DNA from 4 places in the Erwinia sp. LJJL01 genome. Region 4 is predicted to be linked to each of the others. Evidence: predicted binding sites of a transcription regulator. Region 4 holds the regulator's gene; each other region holds the start of a gene.

Region 1 (5,691 bases), 1.2 Mb from region 4:
TTAAGCGTGACGTGGATAACTTTAGCCAGGCGCTGGCAGGAACGACAGAAGAATAAACTGAATTCCCCGGCGGCACTGAGCAGATATGGGGACTGCTGGCAAAAAATCAACGGGCCAGCCAACGTGGCCGGCCCGGAGTGATTGTTACATTTCGTGCGGCGGTGGTGCCAGCACCTCGCGGTTACCATTATGGCCCGGAGAGGAGACAATTCCCTGCGCTTCCATCTGTTCGATAATGCGCGCCGCACGGTTGTAGCCGATGCGGAACTGACGCTGGACGCCGGAGATCGACGCGCGACGCTTATCAACGACGAACTGCACCGCCTGGTCAAACAGCTGGTCCAGCTCTTCATCACCGTCGATACCGCCGCCGCCGGCCTCGCTATCCTCACCACCGCTGAGAATGCCCTCTTTATACTGAGGACGTTCGCGCGCCTTCCAGTCAGCCACTACGGCGTGGACTTCCTGGTCGCGCACAAACGCGCCGTGAACACGCACCGGAATCGATGAGTTTGGCGCCAGATAAAGCATGTCACCCATTCCCAGCAGAGATTCGGCACCGCCCTGATCGAGGATGGTACGTGAGTCAATTTTGCTGGAGACGGTAAAGGCGATACGCGTCGGGATGTTAGCTTTAATCAGGCCGGTAATGACATCGACTGACGGACGCTGCGTTGCCAGCACCAGGTGAATACCCGCTGCACGCGCTTTCTGCGCCAGGCGAGCGATCAGCTCTTCCACCTTTTTCCCGACGGTCATGATCAGGTCGGCAAATTCGTCGACCATCACCACGATGTACGGCTCTTTCTCCAGCACTGGCGGCGTCATATCCATGCTGTCGGTCGGTTTCCAGAACGGGTCGGGAATTGGGCGGCCCATGGCATCAGCCATATCCACTTTTTCGTTGTAGCCCGCAATATTACGCACGCCAAGTGCCGACATCAGCTTGTAGCGGCGCTCCATCTCCACCACACACCAGCGCAGTGCATTGGCTGCATCCTTCATGTCCGTAACGACGTCAGTTAACAGATGCGGAATACCTTCATAAACCGACAGCTCAAGCATTTTCGGGTCGATCATGATAAAGCGCACCTCTTTCGGCGTGGCTTTATACAGGATGCTGAGGATCATGGCGTTCACGCCGACCGACTTACCGGAACCGGTCGTACCGGCAACCAGCAGGTGCGGCATTTTGCCAAGATCGGCCACCACCGGATCGCCGGAAATATCTTTACCCAGTACGATAGATAGCGGCGACGGATTATCACGGAACGCCGGGCAGTCCAGCACTTCACGCAGGTAAACCGTCTGACGATGCAGGTTTGGCAACTCAAGGCCAACGTAAGGGCGGCCAGGGATCACTTCCACCACACGCACCGCAACGGCTGAGAGGGAACGGGCCAGGTCGCGCGACAGGTTGGAAATACGCGCCGCTTTGACACCCGGTGCCAGATCCAGCTCGAAACGGGTGATCACCGGGCCAGGTGAAGAACCCACGACTTCCGCTTTAACGCGGTAGTCAGCCAGACGTGCCTCAATCAGGCGCGAGGTCTGTTCCAGGGCAAACTGATCGACCGGCTCGGTTTCCGCCGGAGGCGACGAGAGCAGATCGAGCGTAGGCAGTGGCGTCGTCGGTTTATACGTCGGCTGTTCATGGCGCATCAGGAACGGGTGGATCAGGCTGTCCATATCCGGCTCCTGCGGCTTAGGTGCTTCAGCGGCAACCGGCTGCGGCGCTGCAGGCGCACTGGCCTTCCATGAAGGGGCAACCGGCTGTTGAGCGGCCGGGGCCTGAGCAGGCTGCTGCCAGGCGGCAGGTTGCTGCGGCGCGCTTTCCGGCTGCTGCCATTGTGCTGGCTGCGGGGCTACAGGCTCCACTTCCGGCGCGGCAGCGATCGTGAACAGCGGCTCAGCTGGGCCGTCATCAACCAGATCGTCCATTGGTGAGAAATCAAACGCACCGGCAGTATTAAGGTTAAAGGTTGGCGCGCTGTTCTGCGGCTCGGCGGCATAACGCTGCTGTTGCTGGTCGGCAAACTGGCGAGCCAGTGCAGCCTGCTCCAGAGCTTCCTCATCTTCAGCGGCAAACTCTTCGCCGTAGCGCTGCTGCTGCTGAGCGAAGAACGCTTCGCGCAGCTGTGCCTGTTCCGCTGCATCCTGCTCGTCGTCGACTTCAGCGTGATAAGAGGCCTGAGGCTGAGCCTGACTCTGCTCCTGCTGTTTAGCTTTCTCTTCCGCCATGCGCTGCGAAGGCAGCTTAATGCCGTAGGAAGCCAGCTCGCGACGGGTTGGCAGTTTCACCGGGTTCGGGCGCGGCAGTTCAGGACCAATGCCCTGCTTCACCTGCGGATTAAGTTCATCACCGCTGGTGGCGGTGAAGCCCGGCATAAACGGCGTATTGGAGGTGGCAGACTGCGCCACGGCGCCAATGGCCACACCGGTTGCCGCCGCAGCGACGGAAGCGGGGTGAGAGGCATGCTGCGTCGAGAAATCAAACGGCGAGGAGGTTGGCGTATCGCGCCAGTTGCCCATCTGCGGACCGTCGTCATCTTCCATCGGCTGAACCGGAACAGAAGGTGCCGGGGTCTCAGCTGCGGCAGGCACTTCAAAGCGATATAACGGCGGCTGAGCGGGTTCAACCGAAGTTGAAACCTGAACGGGTGCCGCTGGCGCTGCGGCAGGAGCTTCAACCTGCGCCGCGGAGATTTGTGGAGCGGCAGGCTGCGCCGCAGCCACTTCGCTGGCCGCCGCAGCACCGGCAGCAGCAGCAGCGGGTTTCGCCAACAGCGGATCGTGCTGCTCGTCATCCTCAACATCAGCATAAATTGGCTGCGGTTTTGCCAGCAGCACATCGTCTGCATCGTCCGCCTGCGCGCTGCGTTTCATTATTGGCGCGGTGGACTCTCGCGCAGGACGATCGTCTTCCTGATAGGCTTCGTCATCCTCTTCATGCCATTTTTCATCGGCGCGCGAGCGGTTGCTGGCGAAGGTTAAGACACCCATCACTACCCCGCCAATTTTCTCGGCAATCGTCAGCCAGGACCAGCCCGTGTAGAGCGTCAGGCCCGCCGCCCAGATGCACAGCAGCGTCAACGTGCCGCCGGGACCGCTGAACCAGGCGGCCATCGCGTTACTCAGCAGGCTGCCGATCACGCCGCCAGAGGCAAAGTACCAAATATCATCGGCATTCAGCGCGGCCAGGCCACAGGAGGTCACTACCAGCGCCAGCACGCCGATCAGACGTAGTGCTACCGCGAAGTAGTCGATGTAATCCTGAGAATGACGCTGACGGAAGGTGATCCAGCACAGGCCTAAAATCACCGGAGGAAGGGCGTACGCCATCACGCCGAAAATAAAGAACAGCGTGTCAGCAAGCCAGGCCCCTACCCCCCCACCTAAATTGTGGATGGGTTCATGCCAGGCGGTTTGCGACCAGCTGGGATCGGAAGGGTTGAAGCTCATCAACGCCACCATCAGATAAACGGCGAAAAGAGCAACAATAATCAGTAACGCTTCCAGCAGGCGACGCCCACTGCTCAGCGGTTGTAACGAAACTTCTTTATCTTCTGTGTATTCCTGGCTCAAGAGTACTCTCCAGGTGCCTGTAAACTATGAAGGCAACAGCGCCGGGCATGCCCGACGCTGAACCTGTATGAATTCACAGGAGTGTACCGAAAACTACCAGGTTTTGCACCTGCCCTGTGTTACCGCGTTTTAATCACTAACCGGTTACTTTGTTTCACTTCTTCCATGACCACATAGGTACGGGTATCGTTCACGCCCGGCAGACGCAGCAAGGTTTCGCCGAGCAGTTTACGATATGCAGACATGTCTGGCACGCGGGTTTTCAACAGGTAGTCGAAATCACCGGAAACCAGGTGACACTCTTGAGTTTCCTCAAGTTTTTGCACGGCGGCGTTAAATTGCTCAAACACATCCGGCGCACCACGATTCAGAGTAATCTCAACGAATACCAGCAGAGAAGCATCCAGGTAGTGCGGGTTTAACTGTGCGGTATAACCGAGAATGAAGCCCTGACGCTCCAGGCGGCGCACGCGCTCCAGACATGGCGTTGGGGATAACCCTACGCGTTTGGAAAGCTCGACGTTAGAAATACGACCGTCCTTCTGCAGCTCATTCAGGATATTGCGGTCGATTCTGTCGAGGTCTTTACCAGGTCGTTTTTTATTGTCTACCATTATTATTGTCTCTCTTAAAATCCTTCCCTACCTGCCATACCCTGAACGCCATTAATGTAACAGGGTTGATCTAAGTGAAGACAGTGAGCCTGTTGCGGGATTAATCGCTTTATCTACCTGACGCATGTTGTCTGTCCACACCATGAGTCATTGCACATAACAGGCTGAGTTTATCCGGCCATAAATAGAAAATCCGGGATGAAATCCTGGAAGACCGGGCCGAATTCCCTCTGCTTCTCATAATGTTTTCGCAAAAGCTCAGCCGATTGTCAAAGCAAAACAAATAAAATCAGTACAACATGCCATAGCAGTGGCTGTCTCTCTGTTTTTCAATGACTATTTTTGACTTAAAATGGCATAGTCCGGGCCATATAGTCTGTTTTGCAGACAGCGCAGTCGTTTGCCTGGCCCACGATTGGTTAAACCTTTTTCATTAATTGTTAACAAAATTGCAGAACGCTTTTTTTGCCCCGGCAAATTCCCTACAATCGCTGCATCTGTTTGCCAGTTAAATAATGAGGGTCTCATGAGTACGGCGAAACACAGTAAATTACTGATTCTGGGTTCCGGCCCGGCGGGCTACACCGCAGCGGTGTATGCTGCACGCGCCAACCTCAACCCGGTGCTGATCACCGGGCTGGAAAAAGGCGGCCAGCTGACCACCACCACCGACGTGGAAAACTGGCCGGGTGATGCTAACGAACTGACCGGCCCCCTGCTGATGGAGCGTATGCATGAGCACGCGGTGAAATTCAATACCGAGATCATCTTCGACCATATCCACAGCGTCGACCTGCAGAACCGCCCTTTCCGTCTGACCGGCGACGAAGGTGAGTACACGGCGGATGCCCTGATCATCGCTACCGGTGCCTCGGCTCGCTACCTCGGCCTGCCGTCAGAAGAGGCGTTTAAAGGCCGCGGCGTCTCCGCCTGTGCAACCTGTGATGGTTTCTTTTATCGCAATCAGAAAGTCGCTGTGATTGGCGGCGGTAATACCGCAGTGGAAGAAGCGCTCTATCTGGCGAATATCGCGGCTGAGGTGCACCTGATTCACCGTCGCGACAGCTTCCGTGCAGAAAAAATCCTCATCGACCGCCTGAATGAGAAGGTCAGAAACGGCAATATCGTGCTGCATACCGATCATACTCTGGACGAAGTGCTGGGCGACCAGATGGGCGTCAGCTCCCTGCGCTTGCGTTCGACCAAAGATGACCAGACTAAGACACTGGACGTTGCCGGACTGTTTGTCGCGATCGGCCACAGCCCGAACACTGCAATCTTTAACGGTCAGCTGGAGTTGGAAAACGGCTACATCAAGGTGCAGTCCGGCATCCATGGCAACGCAACTCAGACCAGCATCCCGGGCGTGTTTGCCGCCGGAGATGTCATGGACCATATCTATCGTCAGGCGATTACTTCCGCCGGTACCGGCTGTATGGCCGCGCTGGATGCCGAGCGTTATCTTGACGGTTTGGTTAAAAATAATCAGTAA
Region 2 (5,691 bases), 1.6 Mb from region 4:
AACAGCAGCGCTGCGGCGCTACCAATTGCCAGATAGCCCCAGGCTTCGCGGTCCGACAGGCGGATGCGCAGCCCGGCCAGCACGCGGTAATGGCGCGTCAGCGCAGGCGTTTCGGCGTGGGTGACAAAGCGCACCTCTTTCTCCAGCCGGTCATTGAGGCGGCCAAACAGCCGCTCATTTTTGCGCGTGTAGCCGCGCAGAAACAGGCTGAAAAACGCCAGAATCACCAGACAGGCAATGCCGGTCCAGAACTCAATCGCCAGCAGCATCACCGCCGCGCCGGTAATCGACGCCACCGAGGTGATCAGCACCGGCAGGTGTTGCTCGAAGAAGTCGACAAACTCGCGCGACAGCGCCACGCGCGCGGCCACGGTCGACGGCGGATGGTTTTGCTGGCGCTGGGTGAGGATCACCGGCACCGCCAGCCCGGCATAGATGCGGGCAAAGGTGCGCGTATCCACGCTGCGGCGTGCGGCACCAATCGCCCACATGGTAAACACCATCGCCGCATACAGCACCGCATGCAGCGCCTGGCCGCTGAGAATGGCGTTAATGGCAAATCCGGCCGCCAGCGGATAGAGCAGATAGGTGACGTTTTCGGCAATCACCAGCAGCAGCGTGAGGATCAATTTTTTGCTGTGGCGGCGGCCAAGCAGTTTCAGCGTGGCGATCGCGCTGGCGGAAGTCGGTACGATTTCCGCAGTGGTACAGGTTTTCATCGGATTATTTTCTGGTAGGATTAGGCTTGAGCGGTTGCTCAAAAACCAGATGCAGTCTATTTGAGCAGTTGCTCAAAGTCAACGTGGAGCCGTGGGAAGCAACAATGAAAGAGACCGCTGAAGTATTACGCGCCCGTATTCTTGATGGCGCAATTACGCTGTTTAGCGAAAAAGGCATTGAGCGCGTGACCACCCGCGAGCTGACCGAACAGCTCGGCATCTCGCGCAGCCACATCTATCACTACTTCCGCGACTGGGAAACATTGTGCAAAGAGGCGATGACGCTATTTATGCAGCGCGACCGCGTAGAGTTTGCTGATGAGATTGGCGCGCTCGAAGCGCGCTCACAGCTCAGCGCGTTTGTGCAAAACTACCTGCCCGCCGCACCGGACGCCAGCTGGTCGCTGTACAGCTCGCTTTGGCAGCTGGCGATCCGCGATGAGGAGTGGGCGCAGCTGGCGGAGGCGATGATGGCGCAGTGGCAGGCGCTGCTGGCTGACATTATCGACCGCGGTATCACGGCCGGTCACTTTCGCCATCGTGATGCGCAGCGGGTGACGCGCCAGCTGTGGGCGATGCTCAACGGCTATGCCGACCAGCTGATTATCTCCCCTTCCCCCGCTGCACAGCAGGCTGCAACGGTAGATATCAACGCGTTTATCACCGTTATCCTGGTCGCGCCCCCCAAACCCGTCGGCAAAGGGGCTTAGCCGAACTGCTGTTGATGTTTTTTGCGCCGCGCCAGGTAGTCTTTATCCTGGCGAATGCTGTCCCAGTGGGCTTTAAAAATGGCGGCGGCGGCGGCCTTCTCTTCATTCAGCTGATACGGCAATATCTCGCCCTGCGCATCATATTTACGCCCGCCTTTATGGTTGGCGTAGCGCCTGGCGCGCGTATAGCCCATCTGAATAAACTTGCGTGCCATATCCATGCCGACGAAGTCATCGCTGCGGCGATACGCTTCAAACAGCGCCATGATGGCGTTAGCAGAGATCTCCGCCACTTCGGGCGTTTTAAAACGCCAGTGCGGCAGGATCTCACTTTTATACGGCTCAACCATCAGCACGCCCTGCTCGCCGCGCCCGACCTGATACTGCTCCGGATGTTTCCTGAAATCGATCTGGCTAAAGTCGCGCTGGTAATCAAATTCCTTCATGGCTTCTCCTGATAATGAATGGCGTCCGTCAGCAGAGAGCATAGCCGCTGGCGGATACCCCTGCCATTGAGCGGCAATTGCCGCTATGATTTTGATAAATTTTACTGAACCCAAGAATCATGGATAAGAATCTTAACCGACTGCTTGCACTGCTCAGCCTGCTGCCTGTCGCGCTGTTTGTCTGTACCCTCCCCGACCTGACCCGTGGTGAAGCGCTGTTCAATGCCCCCAACCGCTGGCTGATTGTCGGCTGCCTGCTGCTCAGCATTGCCGCCACGATCTTCGCTGCCACGGTCACCAAACGCCGCCCCGCTATGCTGGTGCAGGCTTTCATTATTTTCCAGGGCACTATTTATGCAGTGGAGGCGCTGGCACTCAGCTCCGGCATACATCACGGCCCGGTGCCGACCATGCCGTTTTATGTACAGGGCTGCTACAGCCTTGCGCTGGCGCTGATGAATGGCTTCATTCATCCGGCGAATCGCCCGACCGCCAGGCCCCCGCGCAGCGGCTCAACCCGCACGGTGCAGATTGACCCGGTGACCGGCGCCACGCTGCTCGTCACCAGCGAGACAACTTACAGCGACAGCAACGACGATCGCCACAGGCATCATCATCACCATCACCATCACCATCACAGCGGTGCAGACAGCCATCACAGCCACAGCGGGCACAGCGACAGTGGCAGCAGCGGCGATAGCGGCGGCGGAGACAGTGGGGGTGATAGCGGCGGGAGTAGTGATTAGCCTTTACAGGACAAACGGCCATAACAAACTAAATTCCCCGCCTCTTCAGAGGCTTTCCAGAACCTGCGCGAAAGACGCTTGATCGATGGCGGCATTCAGTAATACTGTATATAAACACAGTAACATTGAGATTCAGACTATGCCGTTCATCCGCCCAGCCATCATCACCCCGGCTCTGCCGCTCCCGCTGTTTATCGAACGGGTGCCGTGCGGCTTTCCCAGCCCGGCGCAGGACTATGTTGAGGAGACGCTCGACCTCAACAAGCTGGCGATTAAACATCCGAGCGCCACCTACTTTATTAAGGTCAGCGGTGATTCGATGATTGGTGCGGGGATTGGCGATGGCGACCTGCTGATCGTTGACCGCTCGCTCGATGCCGTGCACGGCAACATCGTGGTGGCCGCCGTGGCGGGCGAGTTCACGGTGAAAGAGCTGCGCACCCGCCCCGTTTTGCAGCTGTTCGCCCACAACAGCCAGTACGCGCCGATCACCTTCCATAACGAGGAAGAGCTGGAAATCTTCGGCGTGGTGACCTTTACCCTGAAAGCGCATCAGTAGCCATGTTCGCCCTCGTTGACGTCAACAGCTTCTACACCTCGTGCGAGACGGTGTTTCGCCCGGATCTGCGCGGGCAGCCGGTGGTGGTGGTGTCGAATAACGACGGCTGCGTGATCTCGCGCTCGGCCGAGGCCAAAATGCTGGGGATCAAGATGGGCGCGCCCTACTTCAAGCTGAAAAACGAGCTGCACCGCCAGAAGGTGCACGTCTTTAGCTCCAACTACGCGCTGTATGCCGACCTCAGCAGTCGGGTAATGAATACCCTGACGGAGATCGGCCCGGCCATTGAGATCTACTCCATCGATGAGGCCTTTGTCGACGTCAGCGGCGTGAATAACTGTATGCCGCTGGACACCTTCGGCCACCAGATGCGCAACCAGGTGCTGAAAAACACCGGGCTGACCGTTGGCGTGGGGATCGGGCCGACCAAAACGCTGGCGAAACTCGCCAATCATGCGGCGAAAACGTGGAAAAAGACCGGCGGCGTGGTCGATCTGTCGAACGTCGACCGTCAGCGTAAGCTGCTGGCGCTGGTGCCGGTAGAGGAAGTGTGGGGCGTGGGGCGGCGCATCAGCAAAAAGCTTAATCTGATGGGTATTGAGAGCGCGCTGCAGCTGGCCGACTGCTCCAGCTGGGTGGTGCGCAAGCACTTCAACGTGGTGCTGGAGCGCACCGCCCGCGAGCTGCGCGGCGAACCGTGCCTCGGCATGGAGGAGTTCTCCCCCACCAAGCAGCAGATTATCTGCAGCCGCTCGTTCGGCCACCGCATCACCGCCTATGAAGAGATGCACCAGGCCGTCTGCGCCTATGCCGAACGCGCCGCCGAAAAGCTGCGCCAGGAAAAGCAGTTCTGCCGCTTTATCAGCGTCTTTCTGCGCACCAGCCCGCACGCGCAGGATGAGGTGTTTTACGGTAACCAGGCCGCCAGCAAGCTGCTGACGCCGTCGAACGACACGCGCGATATTATTCAGGCCGCCACCGACGCGCTGGACCGCATCTGGCGCGACGGCCACCGCTATATGAAGGCGGGCGTGATGCTGGCGGATTTTTTCAGCAGCGGCGTGGCGCAGCTGAACCTGTTTGACGACTGTCAGCCCAGGCCTGACAGCGCGGCACTGATGGCGGCGATCGACACGCTGAACCGCTCGGGGAAAGGCAAAGTGTGGTTTGCCGGCCAGGGGATTGAGAAAGCCTGGGCGATGAAGCGCGAGATGCTGTCGCCCGCGTATACCACGCGCTACGCCGATTTTCCGGTGGCGAAATAGGCGGATTCAGGGTGCAGGTTGCCGGGTGTAAGTTGCAGTGGAAAAATTCAGATATCCCCCCTATTGTCATCTCTCACCTTATTGCGTGTTCTTGCTTCACCCGGGGTTATGTATGAAATTACGTTCACTGCAAGTGCTCTGTTTGCTCAACTTTTTTATTGCCGACGTTCGCGACGGGCTGGGGCCATTCCTCGGGATATTTCTGGTCTCTCACCACTGGCAGGCGGATGATATTGGCCTGGTGATGACCGCCGGTAGCCTGGCGGGATTGCTGGCCACCTTCCCCTCTGGGATGATCGTCGACGCCACGCGTCACAAGCGCCTGTTACTTATCGTCTCGTCCCTGCTCATCACCCTGAGCACGCTGGCGCTCTGGTATTTTCCGACGCCCACCATCGTGATTGCATCGCAGATCGTCACCGGCTTAGCGGCCGCTATCGTCGCACCCGCGATTGCCGGTATCACCCTGGGGATCGGCGGCCAGCAGGCTTTCGTGCATCAAATGGGGCGCAATGAAGCCTTCAACCATGCTGGCAATATGACGATAGCCATCGTGGCCGCGTTCACCTGCTGGATTTGGGGCACCGGGTCCGTTTTCTTACTGATGACGGCGATGGCGGTATGCACCCTGATTTGTACCTCGGCCATCAACAAAGATGATATCGACCATAATGTGGCAAGGGGGAGTAACCAACAGGCAGGTGCGGCCGTTTCTCCCTCTTTGTTAGCATTGTTAAAACGGCCAGAATTGCTGGTTACAGGTTCCACGTTACTGCTCTTCCATCTGGCTAATGCGGCCCAGCTGCCGATGTTGAGCATGCAGATCGCCTCCTCTGGTGCTAAAGCGATGTTCACGCCAGGCACCTATGCCGCATTAACGGTGGCGATCTCGCAGGTGGTGATGATCCCCGCCGCACTGCTGACCGCGCGCTATGCCGCCCAGTGCGGTTACGCGCGACTCCTCCTGATTGCCCTCCTGGTGTTGCCAGTGCGCGCCGCGATTGCCGCCTTCTGGGGGAATGAGTGGGTGTTATTTCCCGTACAGGTGCTGGACGGTGTCGCTGCGGGAATTCTGGGGGTTGCCGTGCCCGGACTGATTGCCTGGTTGTTCAACGGCTCAGGGCATATTAACGCCGCGCTGGGTTTGGTGATGCTATTTCAGGGGCTGGGCGCCTCACTCAGCCCGGCACTGGCCGGCGCCATCGTCAGCCATTCAACGTGGAGCCATGCCTATATGACGCTGGGC
Region 3 (5,691 bases), 1.7 Mb from region 4:
GGAGAAAATCGACGAAGCGCTGTGGGATAAGCTCAGCAACCGCCTCGATTTCTGCAACCTGGATGTGAACGACAGCAGTCATTTCCCCCGCCTCGGTAAGATGCTGGACCAGAAAAAACGCGTCACTATCAACTATTTCGCGATGCCACCAAGCACTTTCGGCGCGATCTGTAAGGGGCTGGGCACTGCCAAGCTGAATGCGCACCCGGCGCGCGTAGTGATGGAAAAACCGTTGGGCACTTCGCTGGCGACCTCGCAGGAAATTAACGATCAGGTCGGTGAGTACTTCGACGAGAGCCAGGTTTTCCGTATCGACCACTACCTCGGTAAAGAGACGGTGCTTAACCTGCTGGCGCTGCGTTTTGCTAACTCGCTGTTTGCTTCCAACTGGGATAACCGCACCATCGACCACGTGCAGATTACCGTGGCCGAAGAAGTGGGAATCGAAGGCCGCTGGGGTTACTTTGACCAGGCTGGCCAGATGCGCGATATGATCCAGAACCACCTGCTGCAGGTTCTGACCATGGTGGCGATGTCACCGCCGGCGGACCTCTCTGCCGACCGTATCCGCGACGAAAAGGTGAAAGTGCTGCGCTCCCTGCGCCGTATTGACCACACCAACGTGCGTGAAAAAACCGTGCGTGGCCAATACACGTCCGGCTTCGTGCAGGGCAAAAAAGTGCCTGGCTACCTGGAAGAAGAGGGAGCGAACAAAACCAGCACCACGGAAAGCTTCGTCTCTATCCGCGTGGATATCGACGACTGGCGCTGGGCGGGCGTGCCGTTCTACCTGCGTACCGGTAAGCGTCTGCCGACCAAATGTTCTGAAGTGGTGGTCTACTTCAAGAATCCGGCGCTGAACCTGTTCAAAGATACCTGGCAGGAGCTGCCGCAGAACAAACTGACCATTCGCCTGCAGCCGGATGAAGGCATGGATATTCAGATCCTGAATAAAGTGCCTGGCCTGGACCACAAGCACAACCTGCAGACTACCAAGCTGGATCTGAGCTTCTCAGAAACCTTCAACCAGTCGCACCTGGCAGATGCCTATGAGCGCCTGCTGCTGGAAACCATGCGCGGTATTCAGGCACTGTTCGTGCGCCGTGATGAAGTGGAAGAGGCGTGGAAGTGGGTCGACTCGATTATGGATGCCTGGGCTGCCGATAAAGAAGCGCCTAAGCCTTATCAGGCGGGCACCTGGGGGCCGGTGGCTTCCGTCGCGATGATCACCCGCGATGGTCGCTCATGGAATGAATTCGAGTAGTTCATGCCTGAACAGTAAAACCCGCTGCGGCGGGTTTTTTTATGGTCAAAATTCAGATTCATTAAAAATGAACCTCCATTTTAAAAATAACCAGGTGGCATAGACGCCTGCGGGCTTTCTCCTGTATGGTAGAGCACGCAATCATATTCCTGACGCTGTAGGCGTCACTTTTGCCTGCAACGATCCGCCAGGACGGGAGGCAGGCCCGACAGGAGAAGGTCACAGATGAGTCACTGGAAAACAAGCGCAGAACAGATCCTCACCACCGGCCCGGTCGTTCCGGTTATCGTAGTCAACAAGCTGGAGCACGCGGTACCGATGGCGAAAGCGCTGGTGGCGGGCGGCGTGCGCGTGCTGGAAGTGACGCTGCGTACTCCCTGTGCGATGGATGCCCTGAAAGCGATGGTGCGTGAAGTGCCGGAGGCGATTGTCGGTGCAGGGACGGTGTTAAACGCTCAGCAGCTGCAGGAAGTGACCGATGCTGGCGCGCAGTTTATTATCAGCCCGGGGCTGACTGAACCGCTGCTGAAGGCGGCCGTTGCCGGCTCTGTGCCGCTGATCCCCGGTATCAGTACCGTGTCTGAGCTGATGACCGGTCTTGATTATGGCCTGCGCGAATTTAAGTTCTTCCCGGCGGAAGCTAACGGCGGCGTGAAAGCCCTGCAGGCCATTGGCGGCCCGTTCCCGCAGGTGCGTTTCTGCCCGACGGGCGGGATCTCTCCGGCAAACTATCGCGACTATCTGGCGCTGAAAAGCGTGCTCTGCATCGGTGGTTCCTGGCTGGTGCCCGCCGACGCGCTGGAAGCAGGGGATTATGAGCGTATTACCCAGCTGGCGCGCGAAGCGGTGGCGGGCGCACGTTAAGCGAGCAGAGATGAAAAAAGGGCGCTGATATCAGCGCCCTGAGTTTTACCGCCTGCCAATTACCCGCTGACTTTAACCTGAGCAGCCGCTGCGACGGCACGCTGTACCGCATCATCAATATCATGACCGGTGGCCAGCGCCACGCCCAGCCGACGCTTACCCTGAATTTCCGGCTTGCCAAACAGGCGCAGCTGTAAACCCGCCCCGAGTGCTGCTGACAGATTGCCAAACTGCACGTTAGTGCTGTCCAGTTCTGGCAGGATCACTGCCGATGCCGCCGGGCCGTACTGACGAATGCCGCCAACGGGCAGGCCAAGGAAGCCACGCACGTGCAGCGCGAACTCGGAAACATCCTGCGAAATCAGCGTGACCATCCCGGTATCGTGCGGGCGCGGGGAGACTTCGCTAAACACCACCTCATCACCACAGACAAACAGCTCCACGCCAAACAGGCCGCGACCGCCAAGGGCGGTAACCACTTTCTTCGCAATATCCTGCGCGCGCTGCAGAGCCAGTTCGCTCATCTGCTGCGGCTGCCAGGATTCGCGGTAGTCGCCATCTTCCTGACGGTGGCCGATGGGCGCACAGAAGTGGATACCGTCAACCGCATTAATGGTCAGCAGCGTAATTTCAAAATCAAACTTCACCACGCCTTCAACGATGACGCGGCCCGCGCCGGCACGGCCACCCTGCTGGGCATATTCCCAGGCGGCATCCAGCTGCGAAGCTGTGCGAATAAAGCTTTGACCCTTGCCGGATGAGCTCATGACGGGCTTGACGATGCACGGGAAGCCAATCTCATCAGCCGCTGCGAGAAAGGCTTCACGGCTGTCGGCGAACTGGTAGGTTGAGGTAGGCAGCGCCAGCTCTTCTGCCGCCAGGCGGCGGATACCTTCGCGATTCATGGTCAGCTTCGCCGCGCGGGCGGTGGGCACCACGTGCTGGCCCTGTTTTTCCAGCTCGATTAGCATATCGGTGGCAATCGCTTCGATCTCCGGCACCACAAAGTCCGGTTTCTCCTGGGCGACCAGCGCAGCCAGCGCGGCGCCATCCAGCATGTTGATAACATGACTGCGGTGCGCAACGTGCATTGCCGGGGCATCTGCGTATCGGTCAACGGCGATAACTTCCACGCCCAGACGCTGGCACTCCAGCGCCACCTCTTTGCCCAGTTCACCAGATCCTAACAGCATTACGCGGGTTGCTGCAGGGCGCAGCGCGGTTCCAAGAGTCGTCATAATCTCTACCTGAATGGATTAAAAAAACGCGCGCAGTATAAACGAAAACGTTTGCGTATTCATCCGGCAGTTTGCACTTGAGTCAAAAAAGCGCCGCTGCTATACTGTATAAAAATACAGTTAAACGGGACGAAAATCATGGCTGTTGAGATCAAATACGTTGTCGTCAGAAAAGGTGAGGAAAAGATGACATTTGCCAGCAAGAAAGAAGCCGATGCCTACGACAAGATGCTCGACATGGCGGAAGTGTTCTCTGACTGGCTGAGCGCCAGCCCGCTGGAGATAGACGAGCAGCAGGGCGAGGCGCTTGGCCTCTACCTGGCCGAGAATAAAGACGCGCTGCAGCAGATCCTGCGCACCGGCAAGCTGCCGGAAGAGAGCAGCGCGGCCGACGGCAGCGAAGACGTCGCCGAAGGCAAACTGCGCGCGGTTTAACCTGCTCTGTAGGGGTCAGGCATGCCTGACCCTGACCCTGACCCCTGGGGACGCATGCTTCAACCCTACAGTACACCACGCAGGGCATTCATTGCCGCTGCTGCCGTAGCAAACGGATCGGCCGCCTTACGCCGATCGTTAAACACCTCCAGTCCTATTGGCCCGCGGTAGTCAATCTTCTGCAAATGGCCCAGTAAATCCTCCAGCGGATAATGGCCCTCTCCCGGCAGCAGGCGCTGATGACGGGCGACATCAACCAGACTGCCATCTTCCGGCTGCTTGTCGAGGTCGGAGAGCTGCACCAGATAAATTTTGTCTGCCGGAATACCCACCAAATCTTCAACGCTGCGCTGGCGCACAAATATATGAAAGGCATCAACGACCAGCCCCAGATTGGGCGCATCGATGCGCTTCACCAGCTGCCAGGCGGCGGCGGTGTTATTGATCTGCTGGCTCCAGGCCATCGCTTCATACGCCACGCGTAATCCCCGCCCGGCGGCCTGCGCCACCAGCCAGCGCAGATCGTCTTCCACCCGTTCAGCCTGGCAGCGCGCATGGGTTGAGGCGGGAACCAGTACGGTAGATGCCCCCAGCTGCTGTGCCGTGGTCATCATCCGCAGGGCTTCTTGGCGCTTGCTGTCGCGCAGATCGTCCGGCGCGCCGTCAAAGTCCAGCAGAACCTGATAATCGGTCAGACCAAGCGAGCGCGAACGGCATAACGCCGTCAGACTTTCCACGCCACCTTCTGCTGCCTCAACATCCTGCTGCCACAATTCAACCTGAGCGAAACCTGCCTGGGCAGCGGCTGCAAGCTTTTCCTGCGGGTTGCCCCCTAACAGTACGGTATTGATAAAGAGTGGATTGGTTGAAAATCTCATGTGGCTCCTTAAGCTGTTTTCCCCTGGCCTTTTAAAATAGGAACAAATTACCGTCTCCACCAGCAGGGGAACGGTAACAAACAGTGAAAATTTTAGCGCCTTTTCATGCTTTGACGTTTCCTGACGCGGGGTCACCTATTGTGGTGTTTTCTGGCAATGAAGGAGTGAGTATGAGCAACTGGCTGCAACAGATTCAGACGGTATTAGGCAAAGCGGGTAAATCGTCCGGTGGTGAAGGCCTGAGCAAGATGCTGGCGCCCGGGGCACTCGGCGGGCTGGCTGGATTACTGATTGCCAGTAAGTCATCGCGTGGATTGCTGGCTAAATACGGTAAAAATGCGCTAATCATTGGCGGCAGCGCCGCCGCAGGTGCCGTGCTGTGGAATAAATATAAGCAGCGCGTCAGCGAAACGCATCAGGATGAGCCGCAGTTCGGCCAGCAGAGCACGCCTGTCGATCGCCGCGCTGAACGACTGATTGAAGCGCTGGTGTTCGCGGCAAAAAGCGACGGGCATATTGATGCAGAAGAGCGCAAAGCCATCGATCAGCATATTCACCAGTCGGGATTGGGCACGCAGGCCGAGCAGATTGTTCAGCGCGCCATCGACCGGCCACTGGACCCGAATACGCTGGCTGCGGATGTGAAAAATGAAGAGGAAGCGCTGGAAGTCTATTTCCTCAGCAATCTGGTGATCGACGTCGACCACTTTATGGAGCGCAGCTACCTGCAGGCGCTGGGCGATGCGTTGAAAATCCCCGCCGACGTGCGGCAGTCGATTGAAACGGATATCCGCGCCGAAAAACAAAAACTTCCTGCCTGAACCTGAAGGCGGTGAAGTTATCGCCTTTCAGCTCATCCCCCGTGCTGATTGCCAGATTGTTCGCCATAACCCCTTGGCAATCAGCCTGGTTGCTGCCAACCTTACAGACAGACACAGCAACCGCGAAGATAATATGACACCTCCTAAAGCACAAAAAATCCCTCATGTGATGTCGCTGCACGGCGATACGC
Region 4 (5,691 bases):
GTTGCGCAGCAGTTGGGTATAGCAGTCGAGCTGTTCAGTCAGCTGTTCACGCGTCATCGAACGCTGGCGTGAGGCCAGCAGCGCGGTGACGCACAGGTTCATGGCATTAGCGGCACCGGCGTTGTTGATGCGCACCATCACTTTCTGGGCGATATCGTTGACGGCCGGGGTCAGCCACGCCGGGCGCTGGGCTTCAATAGGGTCGATCGCGTCACGCCACTCCGGCACCTGCTGGTTAAGGTAGGAGACCAGCGGCAGCGGCTCACCGAAGTTGACGTAGCCCTGACCGAGGTTGCGCAGCTTACGCAGCCCGCGCACCATCGACATAAAGCCCTCTTTCTCTTTCGTCGCACCGCGCAGCTCTTTGGCGTAAGTACCCACTTCCATCACGTGCTCGTAACCGATGTAGATGGGCACCAGGGTAATTGGGCGATTACCGCCGCGCAGCATCGCCTGAATGGTCATCGACAGCGTGCCGGTTTTCGGGTCGAGCAGGCGACCGGTACGTGAACGGCCCCCCTCAACGAAATACTCCACCGAATAGCCGCGGGTAAACAGCTCGCCGAGATATTCGCGGAACACCGTGGAGTAGAGCTTGTTGCCCTTGAAGGTGCGGCGAATAAAGAACGCACCCAGGCGGCGGAAGATCGGACCGGCTGGCCAGAAGTTCAGGTTGATACCGGCAGCGATATGCGGCGGCACCAGACCCTGGTGATACAGTACGTAAGAGAGCAGCAGGTAGTCCATATGGCTGCGATGGCAGGGGACGTAAACAATTTCATGCCCGTCCTGCGCCAGCTGGCGCACGCGCTCGCCGCCATTAACGTTGATGCCCTGATACAGCTTGCTCCAGGTCCAGCCCATGATGCGGTCGGTGAGGCGAATCGCCTCGTAGGAGAAGTCGGCAGCAATCTCTTCCATCAGCTCAACGGCGTTCTGCTGGGCTTTCTCATGGGAAATTTTCTTGCTGCGCGCTTCATCCTCCACCGCCTTGGCGATAGCTTTCGACTGCAGCAGCTTATTGAACAGGTCCTGACGCACCGGCAGGCGTGGCCCGACGGCAGCCAGACGCTGGCGGGCAAAGTGCATCCGCGCCACGCGGGCCAGCTTCTGGGCAATAATCTTGTCGGTGCCGTGCTCGGTGGCCATATGGCGTAAAGAGACCATCGGCGAGAAGCGCACAAAGCTGTCGCGGCCCAGCCACAGCACCGCAAAGAATTTCTGAATGCCGTTCAGCATCCGCAGATGCGGCTGTGCATCGCCCTGAACCTCGCGGCCCGGCGAGCGCCCGAACATCACCGATACCGGCACCATCTGCACATCCAGGTCCGGATGGCTGCGGTGCAGGTCGAGATATTCATGGAACAGCTTGACTGACTCAAGGTTCGGCACGAAATAGGGGAATACGCGTGGGCCATCATGGATAAACACATGACGTGGCAAAACGGCCCCGTCTATCTCCAGCGGTTCCAGCGGATCGGGGAGATCCTGCTTGCGGCACTGCTCTCGCAGTGCAAGGAGATCGGCCTTTGAATCATAAGGCAGTACATACATAATAGGGCGCGACGTATCCAGCCCGAGCTCGGCAACCGGCTCAGCGGGGATCGCCTTGCTTTTTACCAGGAATTTAACTGGTAGATTCAATAAGTTATAATATAAATTACGCCAACCTGACATAGACAACATGAAGCCTCTTGTTAGCAAAGCGCCGCAAGCATACCAGAAAGCGCCAACAGATTCTGTGGTGTTGCAAAATGTGCGCCACCCAGACATTGACGCTCAACATCGTAAAGGGTTCCCTGATTATGGCAAGTAACGTCACCGGATTGACTCGGATTATAAAAGCTGCGGGCTATTCCTGGAAAGGTTTACGCGCGGCATGGCAGCATGAAGCGGCATTTCGTCAGGAGGCTATCGCCGCTATTGTTGCCATTGTTGTTGCTCTGTGGCTCGACGTGGACGCCATCACTCGTGTTCTGCTGGTCGGCTCCGTGGTGCTGGTGATTATCGTTGAGGTGCTCAATAGCGCCGTTGAAGCGGTCGTCGACCGCATCGGCAGTGAAATTCACCCGCTGGCAGGCCGGGCGAAAGATATGGGTTCGGCAGCCGTATTGCTGACGATTTTGCTGGCTGTTTTTGTCTGGATTATGCTGTTAGTGCCGCATTTGCGATGAGTTTTCCAAAATTTGCAACAAACTGAATTTTGACCAACTTTAGGTTTTCATCGCGCAAATACCTGTATATACTCACAGTCGACTGTATAAACAACCAGGGGGCGGGATGAAAGCACTAACGGCAAGGCAGCAGCAGGTTTACGACCTGATTCGCGACCACATTAACCAGACCGGCATGCCGCCGACACGGGCAGAGATTGCTACGCAGCTCGGTTTCCGTTCCCCGAATGCCGCTGAAGAACACCTCAAAGCGTTGGCGCGTAAAGGCGTGATTGAGATTGTTTCAGGCGCTTCACGCGGTATCCGCCTGATGATGGAAGAAGAAGACGGTCTTCCGCTGATTGGTCGCGTCGCCGCAGGTGAACCGCTGCTGGCTGAGCAACATATCGAAGGCCACTACAAAGTGGACCCTGACCTGTTTAAACCGGGCGCCGATTTCCTGCTGCGCGTCAGCGGAATGTCGATGAGAGATATCGGCATTATGGATGGTGACCTGCTGGCGGTACATAAAACTGAAGATGTGCGTAACGGCCAGGTGGTGGTTGCCCGTATCGATGATGAAGTGACCGTTAAGCGCCTGAAGCGCCAGGGTAACACCGTGCATCTGCTGCCGGAAAACCCGGAATTCCAGCCTATCGTGGTTGACCTGCGTAACCAGACGCTGACCATCGAAGGTCTGGCCGTCGGCGTGATCCGCAACGGCAACTGGCTGTAGCAGTTACTCCCTCTAAGCGGGTCGGTCATGACCGACCCCGACTAAATCCAGATACCGACCCCTGTGAAATCCTGGTAACGCACCATGCGACTCCTCACTACAGCTGATAAACACCTCTGGCGGCTGGCGCTGCCGATGATCCTCTCCAATATCACCGTGCCGCTGCTAGGCCTGGTGGATACCGCCGTGATTGGCCATCTCGATAGCCCGGTTTACCTGGGCGGCGTTGCGGTCGGTACTACCGTTACCAGCTTCCTGTTTATGCTGCTGCTGTTCCTGCGTATGAGCACCACCGGGCTGACCGCGCAGGCATTTGGCGCGCAGGACAAACCTGCGCTGGCGCGCGCGCTAATGCAGCCGCTGCTGCTGGCACTGCTCGCCGGGCTGCTGTTCATCATCCTGAAAACGCCGCTCACTCAGCTGGCGCTCAGTCTGACCGGCGGCAGCGAGGCGGTGCTGCACCAGGCGGCGCTGTTTATGCAGATCCGCTGGCTCAGCGCCCCGGCAACGCTGGCTAACCTGGTGCTGCTCGGCTGGCTGCTGGGCGTGCAGTATGCGCGTGCGCCGGTGATCCTGCTGGTGGTCGGTAACCTGGTGAATATTCTGCTCGACCTGTGGTTCGTTATCGGCCTGGGGTGGGGCGTGCAGGGCGCGGCGGCGGCCACCGCTATTGCGGAGTACGTCAGCTTTATTGTCGGGCTGCTGCTGGTGTGGCGGGTGATGGTACTGCGCGGCCTGTCGCTGCGCCTATTACTCAATGCCTGGCGCGGAAACCTGGGGCGCCTGCTGCGACTTAATCGCGACATCATGCTGCGCTCGCTGCTGCTGCAAATCTGCTTCGCCTCGCTGACCCTCTTAGGGGCGCGGCTCGGCAGCGATGTGGTGGCGGTCAATGCAGTGCTGCTGATGTTCCTGACTTTTACCGCCTATGCCCTCGACGGCTTTGCCTATGCGGTGGAAGCCTGCGCCGGCGAAGCCTACGGCGCCAGCAACAGCCAGCGCCTGCTCAGCGTCTGGCACGCTGCCTGCCGCCAGTCGGTGGTGGTAGCCATCGCCTTCTCGTTACTCTATGCGCTGTGTGGCGAGCAGATAGTCGCGTTGCTGACCTCGCTACAGCCGCTGCAGCAGCTGGCCCATCGCTATCTTTGGTGGCAGGTTGTGATGCCGTTGGCGGGAGTGGGATGCTATCTGCTGGACGGGATGTTTATTGGCGCCACGCGCGCCAGCGAGATGCGTAACGGCATGGCGATAGCCGCGGTCGGTTTTGCCTTAACCCTGTGCAGCGTTCCCTGGTTGGGTAATCATGGGCTGTGGCTGGCAATGACCGTGTTCCTGCTGCTGCGCGGCCTGACGCTGTGGATTATCTGGCGCAGGCACTGGCGCAACGGCACCTGGTTTGCTCACTGAAACATTTGTTTACGTCTTCCGCCGCTGCGCTACCTCTATGATGTATTAGGGTTTTTCTCTGCTTTATGGCTTTTTTGTCAGGGGTTGTCGCAACGAGAACCCATTTCTCTACTACAATTATCTCTACGTTAAGCACTTGACCAGATATTTGACTGGTATCTAAGTGGAATTCTTAACCATAAAAGCTGTTTTAACCCAAGGTAGAGGAAACACATCATGAATAAAGACGAAGCCGGCGGTAACTGGAAACAGTTTAAAGGTAAAGTGAAAGAGCAATGGGGCAAGCTGACGGATGACGACCTGACCGTGGTTGAAGGTAAACGCGATCAGTTGGTCGGCAAAATCCAGGAGCGCTACGGCTATCAGAAAGATCAGGCCGAAAAAGAGCTTAAAGACTGGGAAACCCGTAACGATCATCGCTGGTAAGCGACGAACGACAGTAAGTATTAGCTCCTACCCAGGCACATGGAATGTGCCATCCCCCAATAATTCCCGCAAAAAATTTATCAACGCCCGCGCTTTTTACTCTGCACGCTATGATCGTGCTGGCACGCATCCTGATGGGTGCAGGCTTCAATCTCACCACACTCCTGACAAAATCCGTGCGCTTCAATCACACTATGCCCAAGGGTAAAACCTGACTTCAGGGCCAAAGATTTCAAGATATCTTCCACGCCATCCGCATGCTGTTCGCGAACGAGACCGCAGCGATCGCAAATCAACATCGCTGAGGTGTGCGAGGGCTCTTCAAAATGGTGGCAGACCACGTAGCTATTGGTTGACTCGACGCGGTGGATAAAACCCTGCTCCAGCAGGAAGTCCAGCGCCCGATAAATGGTCGGGGGTTTTGCCTGGGGTTCAGAGACGCGCAGCAGGTCCAGCAGGTCATAGGCGCTGATAGCCCCATTCTGTTCGCTCATCAGGCGCAGCACTTCAAGGCGCTGTGGCGTAAGACGCACGCTACGCTGCTGGCAAATCACTTCAGCCTGCGTCAGGATTTTTTCTGCACTGGTAATATTCATGGATCCCCCTCAGGCAAGATAGGATGTTATTTTATCACGTCTGCCACAAAACGCCGAGTTTGCCATTTTAACCTGCCGACCCTGCATTAATGACTGGTATTGCCGATAAGCTAAGCTGATAAAGAACGTTTAATCAGTGGCGGCTTAACGATCAGGTCCAGATTTTTTTTGATTAACACAACTAATCTGATTTGCAGCGCTTAGCGTTTATGTCTACCTTTTTTATAGGGCCGGATGCGTTTTTACCGCGAAGTCACAGTGTAAAAATGCTCAACTGTTAGCGTGTTAACAGATTAATAAAATGGCAATGACCTGAAAAGCCCACTCATTTTCTCTCAATTCACAGCAATGAAATGCTGCCTGTATGTTCATC

The links. The regulator LexA, encoded in region 4, represses DNA repair genes until DNA is damaged. The targets are predictions, from matches to a motif close to TNCTGTATGTACATACAGNA.
Region 1: a site for LexA is predicted at 3,647-3,666, ahead of ACLI4M_RS17225 (DNA translocase FtsK 4TM domain-containing protein). Genes of this name have one in related genera too.
Region 2: a site for LexA is predicted at 2,724-2,743, ahead of umuD (translesion error-prone DNA polymerase V autoproteolytic subunit). Genes of this name have one in related genera too.
Region 3: a site for LexA is predicted at 3,469-3,488, ahead of ACLI4M_RS19465 (YebG family protein). Genes of this name have one in related genera too.

Annotation. Positions count from the first base shown of each region.
Region 1 is NZ_CP178576.1:3,477,301-3,482,991, reverse strand. It holds gene ACLI4M_RS17225 (DNA translocase FtsK 4TM domain-containing protein) at 145-3,585, opposite strand; gene lrp (leucine-responsive transcriptional regulator Lrp) at 3,705-4,199, opposite strand; gene trxB (thioredoxin-disulfide reductase) at 4,726-5,691, shown strand.
Region 2 is NZ_CP178576.1:3,872,272-3,877,962, reverse strand. It holds gene ACLI4M_RS19190 (ABC transporter six-transmembrane domain-containing protein) at 1-719, opposite strand, end outside; gene ACLI4M_RS19185 (TetR/AcrR family transcriptional regulator) at 824-1,429, shown strand; gene ACLI4M_RS19180 (DUF4385 domain-containing protein) at 1,426-1,875, opposite strand; gene ACLI4M_RS19175 (hypothetical protein) at 1,995-2,621, shown strand; gene umuD (translesion error-prone DNA polymerase V autoproteolytic subunit) at 2,761-3,180, shown strand; gene umuC (translesion error-prone DNA polymerase V subunit UmuC) at 3,183-4,445, shown strand; gene ACLI4M_RS19160 (MFS transporter) at 4,558-5,691, shown strand, end outside.
Region 3 is NZ_CP178576.1:3,941,437-3,947,127, forward strand. It holds gene zwf (glucose-6-phosphate dehydrogenase) at 1-1,264, shown strand, start outside; gene ACLI4M_RS19455 (bifunctional 4-hydroxy-2-oxoglutarate aldolase/2-dehydro-3-deoxy-phosphogluconate aldolase) at 1,490-2,128, shown strand; gene purT (formate-dependent phosphoribosylglycinamide formyltransferase) at 2,188-3,366, opposite strand; gene ACLI4M_RS19465 (YebG family protein) at 3,505-3,801, shown strand; gene ACLI4M_RS19470 (sugar phosphate isomerase/epimerase family protein) at 3,867-4,679, opposite strand; gene ACLI4M_RS19475 (tellurite resistance TerB family protein) at 4,850-5,500, shown strand; gene ACLI4M_RS19480 (S9 family peptidase) at 5,634-5,691, shown strand, end outside.
Region 4 is NZ_CP178576.1:2,258,088-2,263,778, forward strand. It holds gene plsB (glycerol-3-phosphate 1-O-acyltransferase PlsB) at 1-1,677, opposite strand, end outside; gene ACLI4M_RS11295 (diacylglycerol kinase) at 1,806-2,174, shown strand; gene lexA (transcriptional repressor LexA) at 2,281-2,889, shown strand; gene dinF (MATE family efflux transporter DinF) at 2,974-4,296, shown strand; gene ACLI4M_RS11310 (CsbD family protein) at 4,513-4,722, shown strand; gene zur (zinc uptake transcriptional repressor Zur) at 4,803-5,312, opposite strand.